Regions from separate parts of the Mesorhizobium sp. 113-3-9 genome, predicted to be linked through region 3. Evidence: predicted binding sites of a transcription regulator. Region 3 holds the regulator's gene; each other region holds the start of a gene.
The links. The regulator LexA, encoded in region 3, represses DNA repair genes until DNA is damaged. The targets are predictions, from matches to a motif close to TGTTCNNNNTGTGTTCNG.
Positions count from the first base shown of each region.

Region 1: MesoLj_RS07380 (helicase-related protein) is a predicted target of LexA. The motif match lies at 1,417-1,434, and genes of this name have one in related genera.
Region 2: MesoLj_RS28680 (PA0069 family radical SAM protein) is a predicted target of LexA. The motif match lies at 1,728-1,745, and genes of this name have one in related genera.

Region 1 covers NZ_AP023246.1:1,526,957-1,530,234, reverse strand. Annotated here, with positions in the region: gene MesoLj_RS07390 (acetyl-CoA C-acetyltransferase) at 1-74, shown strand, start outside; gene phbB (acetoacetyl-CoA reductase) at 166-891, shown strand; gene MesoLj_RS07380 (helicase-related protein) at 1,602-3,278, shown strand, end outside.
Region 2 covers NZ_AP023246.1:5,847,125-5,850,402, reverse strand. Annotated here, with positions in the region: gene MesoLj_RS28685 (ribonuclease HII) at 1-345, opposite strand, end outside; gene MesoLj_RS28680 (PA0069 family radical SAM protein) at 499-1,653, opposite strand; gene MesoLj_RS28675 (glycosyltransferase) at 1,804-2,331, shown strand; gene MesoLj_RS28670 (hypothetical protein) at 2,476-3,278, shown strand, end outside.
Region 3 covers NZ_AP023246.1:4,474,778-4,478,055, forward strand. Annotated here, with positions in the region: gene MesoLj_RS21680 (ComEC/Rec2 family competence protein) at 1-822, shown strand, start outside; gene lexA (transcriptional repressor LexA) at 816-1,553, opposite strand; gene MesoLj_RS21690 (threonine ammonia-lyase) at 1,905-2,879, opposite strand; gene MesoLj_RS21695 (GntR family transcriptional regulator) at 2,876-3,278, opposite strand, start outside.

The DNA of each region.
Region 1 (3,278 bases), 2.9 Mb from region 3:
GCGCCAAGAAAGGCCTCGCCACCCTGTGCATCGGCGGCGGCATGGGCGTCGCCCTGTGCGTGGAAGCCCTCTGAAGAAAATACTGAACGGGCGGCGCAGGCCGCCCGTTTCATATCCAGTGCCTGCCAAGCCCGACAACAGGGCGATATCAAAAAGGGGAAATGCATGACCAAGGTTGCAATCGTCACGGGCGGATCGCGCGGCATCGGCGCGGCGATCTCGATCGCCTTGAAGAACGCCGGCTATTCGGTCGCGGCCAACTACGCCGGCAACGACGAGGCGGCAGCGAAATTCAAGGCCGAGACCGGCATTCCGGTCTACAAATGGTCGGTCGCCGACTATGACGCTTGCGCCGCCGGCATCAGCCGAGTCGAGGCCGACCTCGGCCCGGTCTCGGTGCTGGTCAACAATGCCGGCATCACCCGCGATGCCATGTTCCACAAATTGACCCGTGAGCAGTGGAAAGAGGTCATCGACACCAATCTTTCCGGCGTCTTCAACATGACGCACCCGCTGTGGGGCGGCATGCGCGACCGCAAGTTCGGCCGCGTCATCACCATCTCCTCGATCAACGGCCAGAAGGGCCAGGCCGGCCAGGTCAACTATTCCGCCGCCAAGGCCGGCGACATCGGCTTCACCAAGGCCCTCGCCCAGGAGGGTGCCCGCGCCGGCATCACCGTCAACGTCATCTGTCCCGGCTACATCGCCACCGAGATGGTCAAGGCGATCGATGAGAAGGTGCTCAACGAGCGCATCCTGCCGCAGATCCCGGTCGGCCGCCTTGGCGAACCGGAAGAGATCGCGCGCTGCGTCGTCTTCCTCGCTTCCGAGGATGCCGGCTTCATCACCGGCTCGACCCTCACCGCCAATGGCGGCCAATACTTCGCCTGAAACGTACAACGGCTTCAGACTGTAACGAACGGACCGGGAAACCGGTCCGTTTTCGTTGATGCCTTGGAAGCGAAAAAATCCCCGCCGCGGCGCAATGCCCCAATCCGGCACGCAAGAGTTAATGGCGGCAGCGCCGCCTGTGCGGAACCCTGTGGTCAAGCCTGTGGATTGTCGGTGGATAAGCTGTTCACAACACAAGATATTGGGGGAACAAAAGGGGAAAATGCCGCCGGCGCTGTTTTGTCGCCGATTCGTTCCGGCTTTGAGCGCAAGTTAACGTTAATAGGCCTGAATCGCCCGTAGTTCCTTAACACCAAATTCAGAAAGATTAACAATTTCATAATCTTGAGTGATCGGCATCGTGCCGCCGGCGTCGTTTCCCGGCAAAGCTTAACGGCTGAGCTCGCCTAGCATAAAACGGGCCAGTTCATGGATTCAGCATGTGGTGAGAGTCACGGTCACGAAATCCACATATAGCCGTGAACAAAAGCTGAATCTGGTCGAGTCACCGATTCGTCGCCGATTCGTTCCAGACTCGTTCCGTCAGTTAAGCGACAGCCAATTTAGCGCTGGACAAAGAGGCCTTCGAACCGCCCACGGAACATTCCGCTTTCGCTTCGCGCCCGAAATCCCTATGTGTCGCCTGTCATACGCGCCAGTTGAGGCACGCTCCCGACAATGAGAGGCCAGAAAGCCTTATTTCCGAGCCGATGAACATCCAGCCGAAACATACCGAGCCGCTGATCCTGTCGGGCCGCGACGTGACCGCCGTGCTTGGTCCGACCAACACCGGCAAGACCCACCTCGCCATCGAGCGCATGGTGGCGCATGAAACAGGTGTCATCGGGCTGCCGCTCAGGTTGCTGGCGCGGGAAGTCTACACGCGCGTCTGCGAAAAGGTCGGCGCCCATAAAGTCGCGCTGATCACCGGCGAGGAGAAGATCCAGCCGCCAGGCGCCAGATATTCGGTCTGCACGGTCGAGGCCATGCCGCGCGAGACCGACGCCGCCTTCGTCGCCATCGACGAGGTGCAGCTCGCCGGCGACCTTGAGCGCGGCCACATCTTCACCGACCGCATCCTGCATCTTCGCGGCCGCCAGGAAACGCTGCTGCTCGGTGCCGCCACCATGCATGGCATCCTGCAGCGCTTGCTGAAGGGCGTTTCGGTGGTGACGCGGCCAAGGCTGTCGCATCTTGCCTATGCGGGCTCGAAGAAGCTGACGCGCCTGCCGCGCCGCACCGCCATCGTCGCCTTCTCCGCCGACGAGGTCTACGCCATCGCCGAGCTGATCCGCCGCCAGCAAGGTGGTGCCGCCGTCGTTCTCGGCGCGCTCTCGCCGCGCACCCGTAACGCCCAGGTGGCATTGTTCCAATCGGGTGATGTCGACTATCTCGTCGCCACCGATGCCATCGGCATGGGCCTCAACCTCGATCTCGACCATGTCGCCTTCGCCCAGAACCGTAAGTTCGACGGCTACCAGTACCGCAACCTGACGGCGGCCGAGCTCGGCCAGATCGCCGGCCGCGCCGGCCGGCATCTGCGCGACGGCACTTTCGGCGTCACCGGCCAGGTCGATCCGCTCGACGAGGAACTGGTCAAGAAGATCGAAGGCCATGACTTCGATCCGGTGAAGGTGCTGCAGTGGCGCACCGCTCATTTCGACTTCGCCAGCCTCGATGCGCTGAAGCGCTCGATCGAGACCAACGCTCCGGTGGAGGGCTTGACGCGGGCGCTGCCGGCGGTCGACGCGCAAGCGCTCGAATATCTTTCCCGCGACGAGGATATCCGCGCGCTGGCGACCGACGCCAAACGCGTGGCGCTGTTGTGGGAAGCCTGCGCGCTGCCCGACTACCGCAAGATCGCCCCGGCGCAACATGCCGACCTCATCGCGTCGATCTATATGGACCTCGCCAAGCGAGGCCATGTCGACGAGAATTACATGGCCGAGCAGGTGCGCCGCGCCGACACCACCGAGGGCGACATCGACACGCTGTCGCACCGCATTGCCCAGATCCGCACCTGGACATTCGTGTCGAACCGGCCCGGCTGGCTGGCCGATCAGGCACACTGGCAGGAAAAGACGCGCGAAATCGAAGACAGATTGTCGGATGCGCTGCATGAGCGGTTGACGAAACGCTTCGTAGACCGCAGGACTTCCGTCCTCATGCGGCGCCTTAGAGAAAATACCATGCCTGAAGCCGAAATTAGCCCTACCGGAACCGTCCTTGTCGAAGGCCATCATGTCGGCGAGTTGCAAGGGTTCCGCTTCACCGCCGACCAGACCGCCGGCGGCGAAGACGCCAAGGCCGTGCGCACCGCCGCGCAAAAGGCGCTGGCCGCCGAGTTCGAGGCGCGCGCCGACCGTTTTGGCGCCTGCGCCAATGGC
Region 2 (3,278 bases), 1.4 Mb from region 3:
GCGCCGCATCGCCTCCAGGCTTGCCTTGAGGATGTTGCTGCTATCGATGCCTTCGGCACTGATCGAGGCCATCGAAACCGCCTGTGCGGAGCCAAGAATGCGCAGGAACAGCGCCTCGCGCTGCAAATGACTGAGACGTTTGGAATCGTCGAGGCCTTCGGGGATGTTGGCGGGGTCGAGCACCACCGCGGCCGCGACCACCGGCCCGGCCAGCGGGCCGCGGCCGGCCTCATCCATCCCCGCGACAGGCCACAGCCCGTCAGCCATCGCCTTCGTCTCGAAGGAGAAATCGGGTTTCTCGACGATTTCGAAGAGAAGCGGAGAATCGGAACGCGCGCGAGCCATGTTGCGGCGAGGTTCGCATCGGCTCCGATTCTCCGCAAGTCCCTCCGGGTCGGGTGGGGCGCCGGACCGGGAGGGCACCGTCTGCAGGCCGGGGCAGGCCGGACGGGATTCTTTGCCGCGACCGCAATGAAGCGGCGGCGGCGAAGGGGGCGTTCAGAGCAGCATCAACTGCTCCTGGTCCTTTCCGGCCGCGACGAACTGGTCGGTGCGCAGCGTGCGCCGCTCAGCGTTGAGGCCGAGCCGTTTGGCGGTGATCTCGAAGCGGCGGCCGATCTGCCAGGCGTAGGGTCCGGCGCCCTTCATGCGCTTGCCCCATTCCGAATCGTAGTCCTTGCCGTCGCGCATCGAACGGATCAGCGACATCACGTGGCGGTAACGGTCGGGATAGTGGCGCAGCAGCCAGTCCTTGAAGATCGGGCTGACCTCCAAAGGCAGGCGCAGAACGACGTAGCCCGCCTCGCGCGCACCCGCCGCGCGCGCCGAATCGAGGATCCGTTCCATCTCCTGGTCGGTGAGGCCGGGGATGATCGGCGCCACCATGACCGAAGCCGGAATGCCGGCATCCGAAAGCTGCCGGATCGCCTCCAGCCGCTTGGTCGGCGTCGACGCACGGGGTTCCATGGTGCGCGCCAGCATGCGGTCCATTGTCGTCACCGACAGCGCCACCTTGGCGAGCCCGCGCTCGGCCATGCGCGACAAGATGTCGATATCGCGCGTCACCAATGCGGACTTGGTGACGATGCCGACCGGATGGCCACGCGCTTCCAGCACTTCGAGGATCTCGCGCATGATCCGGTATTGCTTTTCGATCGGCTGGTAAGGGTCGGTGTTGGTGCCGATGGCGATGGTGCGCGGCTGGTAGCCGTCCTTCGACAGTTCCTTGTCGAGCAACCGTGCCGCATCCGGCTTGGCGAACAGCTTGGATTCGAAATCGAGGCCCGGCGACAGGCCCATGAAGGCGTGTGTCGGCCGTGCGAAGCAATAAACGCAGCCATGTTCGCAGCCGCGATAGGGATTGATCGACCGGTCGAAGGAGATGTCAGGCGATTCGTTGCGGGTGATGATGGTGCGCGGCTTTTCAACCTGCACTTCGGTCTTGAAGGGCGGCAGCTCCTCCAGCGAATCCCAGCCATCATCGAAGACATGGCGGCTGACCGGCTCGAACCGGCCGGACGGATTGATGCCCGCCGATCGGCCGCGATTGCGGTCCGGACGGATACGCATGCCACTCTGCTCGATCATCGCATTGGCCATCTCGGCTCGTCCAGCTCCGAAGGCTGCAATGTCGGCGCGCACGATCGGTTCCATCTTGGCCCGCTCCCAGGGACTGTCCATCTTGTTTCGAATCGCTCGGTTCATGAAATTATTCCTATTTTCTCGATGAGAACAAATCAAGAACTTTCTATGCTGCGCTGCAAAAACTGGCGCTGTGCGCTGCTTTCCGCTATTCGGCTAAACATGCTCAGTGTTCTCATTGAAACGCGCAATGACGAGGAGGCTCTCGCCCGCACGCTCAGCTCGCTGATTGGCGGCGCTGTCGAGGGCGTGGTGCGCGAGGTCGTCGTCTGCGACACCGGCTCCACGGACCAGACGCATCATGTCGCCGAGCATGCCGGCTGCCAGTACGTGGCAAGCGGCGGCATTGCCTTGGGGATCCGGCAGGCCAAGGGTGACTGGCTGCTGCTGCTGGAGCCGGGCGCGCGGCTGGTGGAGGGGTGGATCGATGCGGTTGTCGCCCACACGGCGCGGCAAACCATGGCGGCGCGATTCTCACGCGCGCGGGGCAGCCGCACACCGTTCCTGGCTCGGGTCTTTTCGGGAAACCGTGCGCTCGCCGATGGGCTGGTGATCAGCAAGCGGCAAGCCGCGTCCTTGTCGAAGAGCGCCGGTAGCGCCGAGGCGCTGGCGCGTGGCCTGGCGACAAAGAGGCTCGACGCCGAGATCTGGGTGGCGCCGCCGAAGCAGCAGCACCGATCGCCAAAGTGATTTTTTGCATGTGCTCTGTCCATTGTGCATTGCACAAAACGTGACGCGGGGTTAACCTCTCCCGGAGGTGGTGAAGTGGGTTTGGGTCATACGAGCGGTGAGCACCGATGCGGCATCGGGTTCACGCTCACGGACGAGGACCCGATGAACCTTTCAACCCCAGACAAATCCGGCGCCGCCAGTCTCGAGGCCATTGCGCGCAATGGCGGCCTGTTGCGGCGCATCGCCGTGCGCATTCCGACCTATCTCACGGATCTGCGCGAAAACCCTGCCTGGCTGCCGATGTTCATGCTGGCGCGCACAATGCCCGGGCGCCGAATGCATTGGCTGGGTGCAAAACGCGCCCGTCCTGCCGACAATCTTGGGGATACGATGTTTTCCGGTGTCGAGCGGGCGGCGGTGGTCGATGCGCTGCGCTCTGACGGCCTGTTTTCAGGCCTGGTCCTGCCATGGGAAATTCATGAGGAGATCGCGCGTTTCGCGGACCGCACGCCTTGCTTCGGCAATTTCGACCGCCGTCTCGAATTCATGCCGGGCGAGCATGCGCAAGCCGAGAAACGCCTGGCTCGCTCGCTGCTCAGCGGACACTATTTCGAGCGCATCCTCGACTGCCCGGCGGCACTCGCCATACAGCGCGACCCGCTGCTGCTCGACATAGCCGCGCACTATCTCGGCGGCCAGGCGAAACTGATCACCACACGCGTCTGGTGGAGCTTTCCAACCGGCGAGGCCTCCGACGCCGACAAGAACCTTGCCTCGCTCGGCAAGTATCATTTCGACCTCGATGACTGGCGCATGCTGAAATTCTTCTTCTACCTCAGGCCTGTCGACGCCGACACCGGTCCGCATGTCTATGTCAGGGGCAGCCATAGGCGCCGCGCCATAAAGCATCAGTTGACCCTGTTGGTCGGCCATCCCGCCCAGGAGGTGCTGGACGTCTATGGCGA
Region 3 (3,278 bases):
ACAATGCCCTTCGGTCTGGACGGGCCTTTTCTCTACCTCATGGGCAAGGGCCTGACAGCGATGATCGCCATATCGGCGTGGATATCGGAACGCTCCCCCGTCGATGCGATCGGGATGATTTCACAACACTCCGTACTGCTGGTGACGATTGCCCTGGTCATCGCGACGATGGCGACGACATGGCTACGGCTGGCGGCAGTGCCATTCGCACTCGCCGGCCTGTTGACCGTGTCTGATACGCGCGTGCCGGATGTGCTGATCTCCGAAGACGCGCGGCTGGTCGCGGTGCCGATCGGCGGTGGCGAACTCGCGGTCAGCCGGGCTCGTCCGAACGAATTCACCGTCGACAATTGGAAACGCGCGCTGGTGTCCGAAACCATTGTCACACCAGAGATGTTCAACAAGGCGGACGGGCAATTCGACATTGCAGATGCCGTCAATCTGCCGCCAGGGGCGCCGTTCTACTGCACGGAGGGCATCTGTCTCGCCCGGCATCCGTCTGGCGCGATCATCGCGCATGTCGAAGACCGCAAGGCTACCTGGAAGGCCTGCGGTTTCGCCGATCTGATCGTTGTCAATGACGCGACAGGCTACGATGCCTGCCACAACCCGCTGGTTCTCGTCATCACCAAACGGCAACTTGCACGCAAGGGCAGTGCCGCCGTGTTCTTCGATCGTCAATCGGCGACCGGCCCGCCGACCGTCAGCTTCGCCGTGGACGGGCCGTATCGGCCCTGGCACGAGCAACGAAAGTTTTCGCGTGAGGCGAGGGGGCTGCCACCCTATCAAAAAGCCGAAACGCCGGCTGCTCCTGCTCAGTAGCGCCTGATCAGCCCGACCAGCTTGCCTTGCACCTTGACCCTATCCGGCCCGAAAATGCGTGTCTCGTAGGCCGGGTTGGCGGCCTCAAGGGCAATCGAGGCGCCCTTGCGGCGGAACCGTTTCAAGGTCGCTTCCTCCTCGTCGACCAGCGCCACGACGATCTCGCCCGGGCTCGCCGTATCGGCGTTGCGGATAATGACCGTGTCGCCATCGAAGATGCCGGCCTCGATCATCGAGTCGCCCTTGACCTCCAGCGCATAGTGCTCGCCACCCATGATCATGTCCGGCGGCACCGAGATCGAATGCGTCTGATGCTGGATCGCATCGATCGGCACGCCGGCGGCGATACGGCCCATCACCGGGATCGACACGGCGGAGACCGCGTCGTCGTCATTGCCGGCAGAAGGCAAGCGCGACGGCGCCGGCTTGATCTGGCGGCCGAGGCCACCCTGACCGAGACTGCCCTGAATGACACTCGGCGAGAATTTCTTTGCGGCGTTGAGGCCGGGCGCGATCGAATCCGGTAGCCGCAGCACTTCCAATGCCCGCGCCCGGTTGGGCAGCCGCCTGATAAAGCCGCGTTCCTCCAGTGCCGTGATCAGGCGATGGATCCCTGACTTGGAGGCGAGATCGAGCGCTTCCTTCATCTCGTCAAAGGAGGGCGGGATACCGCTTTCCTTCAGCCGTTCATGGATGAACATCAGAAGTTCATGTTGCTTGCGCGTCAGCATGGCGCCCCCCAGGCATTGAACGAAGGGTGTGAATCGGAATCGAAAAACAAACCCAGAACAAACACTATCTGTTCCAGTTGTGTTCCGCAACTGTTTAAAGTTTAGTGAATTTGTTAAGGCATCTGAAATTATCTGCCGCCGGCAGCGGGCAGCAATCGACCACCTCCGCGCCAAGGCGAGCATTGAAATCATTTTGGTTAATGGCCTGTGGCCCACCCTCTTGTCCCGCTTGGCATCAGCGTTTGAAGGGCATTCACAGGGCGGATTGCATGGGCCAATCGATCCATTTCGAGCGGAACGAAACGAAATCAAAACGCCAACAATCGCTGGCTATCCGGGGATAGAACGCGTTCAGGCTTCCGGCATCGCTCCGCCCAGAATCTGCGCATAGGCGCCGGCATCGATATTGCCGCCGGAGATAACGCAGACGACGTTGCCGGTTGCCCGCTCGCTGCGGAGAGCGGCGGCGAGCGAGGCGGCTCCCGCGCCTTCGGCCACGATCTTTGCCTTCGAGAACAAAAGGCGCATCGCTTCCGTGACCTGATCGAGGCTGACGGCAATGGCGCCGTCGATAGACTGGCTTGCCAAGGGCCATAGGCCAGGCACCAGCGATGGGCCGCCTATGCTCTTGATGAAGGAGGGGCGCGTCTCGATCTCGACAATGCGTCCGGCCGCCAACGCCGCCGTGACCGGAGCCGCATTCTCATCCTCGACGGCGAAGACCTTGGCCTGGCTCCGCATCGCCTTGACCGCACTGGCGACACCGGTTGTCATGCTCCCTCCGCCATAAGGTGTCAGGACGCAATCGACCTCGGGCAGATCTTCGGCAATCTCGAGGCCAATGGTCGCGTTGCCGGCAAGCACCGCCTGGTCGGTGACCGGGTTCACCAGGAGTTCCGCGCCCTCCGGCCGCTCCGTTCCGATGATGTAGCGCCACCATGTCTCGTGCGAGACGAAGCGCACGTCGCCACCAAGGCCGCGGACCCCGTCGATCTTGGTCTGGGGTGCATCGGCATACATGTAGGCGGCCACCGGAACGCCAAGCGCCCGTGCCGCCCAGGCCATTCCGTAGGCCATGTTGCCGGAACTGATAGTCGCAACGCCATGCCTGAGTTCATCGGCATCGCGGCAGAGCAAGGCATTGAGCGCCGGCCTGATCTTGAAGGCGCCAATGGGCGACAATGTCTCGAGCTTGAGGAATATCCGCTGATCGGCGCGACCGAGATCGAGGCGCAGCAGCGGCGTGCGCGGCAACCAGGCAGCCAGCCTGTCGCGGGCCGCGACCATCTCATCGAGAGTCGGACGTCGCGGAAGCGCTGAAGTCATCCCGAAATTGCCTTCAGGCTGCCGGCGCGTGCGGTGTAGGTGTTAGCGCCGCCGTCCTCGCTGTGAACGTAGACATGCAGCGTGTAGCCGATATGCGCCGTCATCAGCGCCTTTGCCCGCTCGACATCGCGATCGAGGGCCGCTTCCATGATCGCGGTGTGATGCTCGATCGCGATCGCCTCGCGCAGGGCGTCCATTGCCTCGCCATAGCCATCCTTGAGGCCGGCGGCCGCCCGCAATGTCGGCGCCAGGCCGAGAAAACGATGATGCCGCCGCAACTGATCGGCGATTGTCGAACGGAAGCGCAACAGCCAGTTGGACGTCGCAGCACTCAGCAGTGCCGCGTGAAAGGCCTCGTGGCTCTCGTCCCATTGGTCGACGGCCGCATCCGAGGGGTCG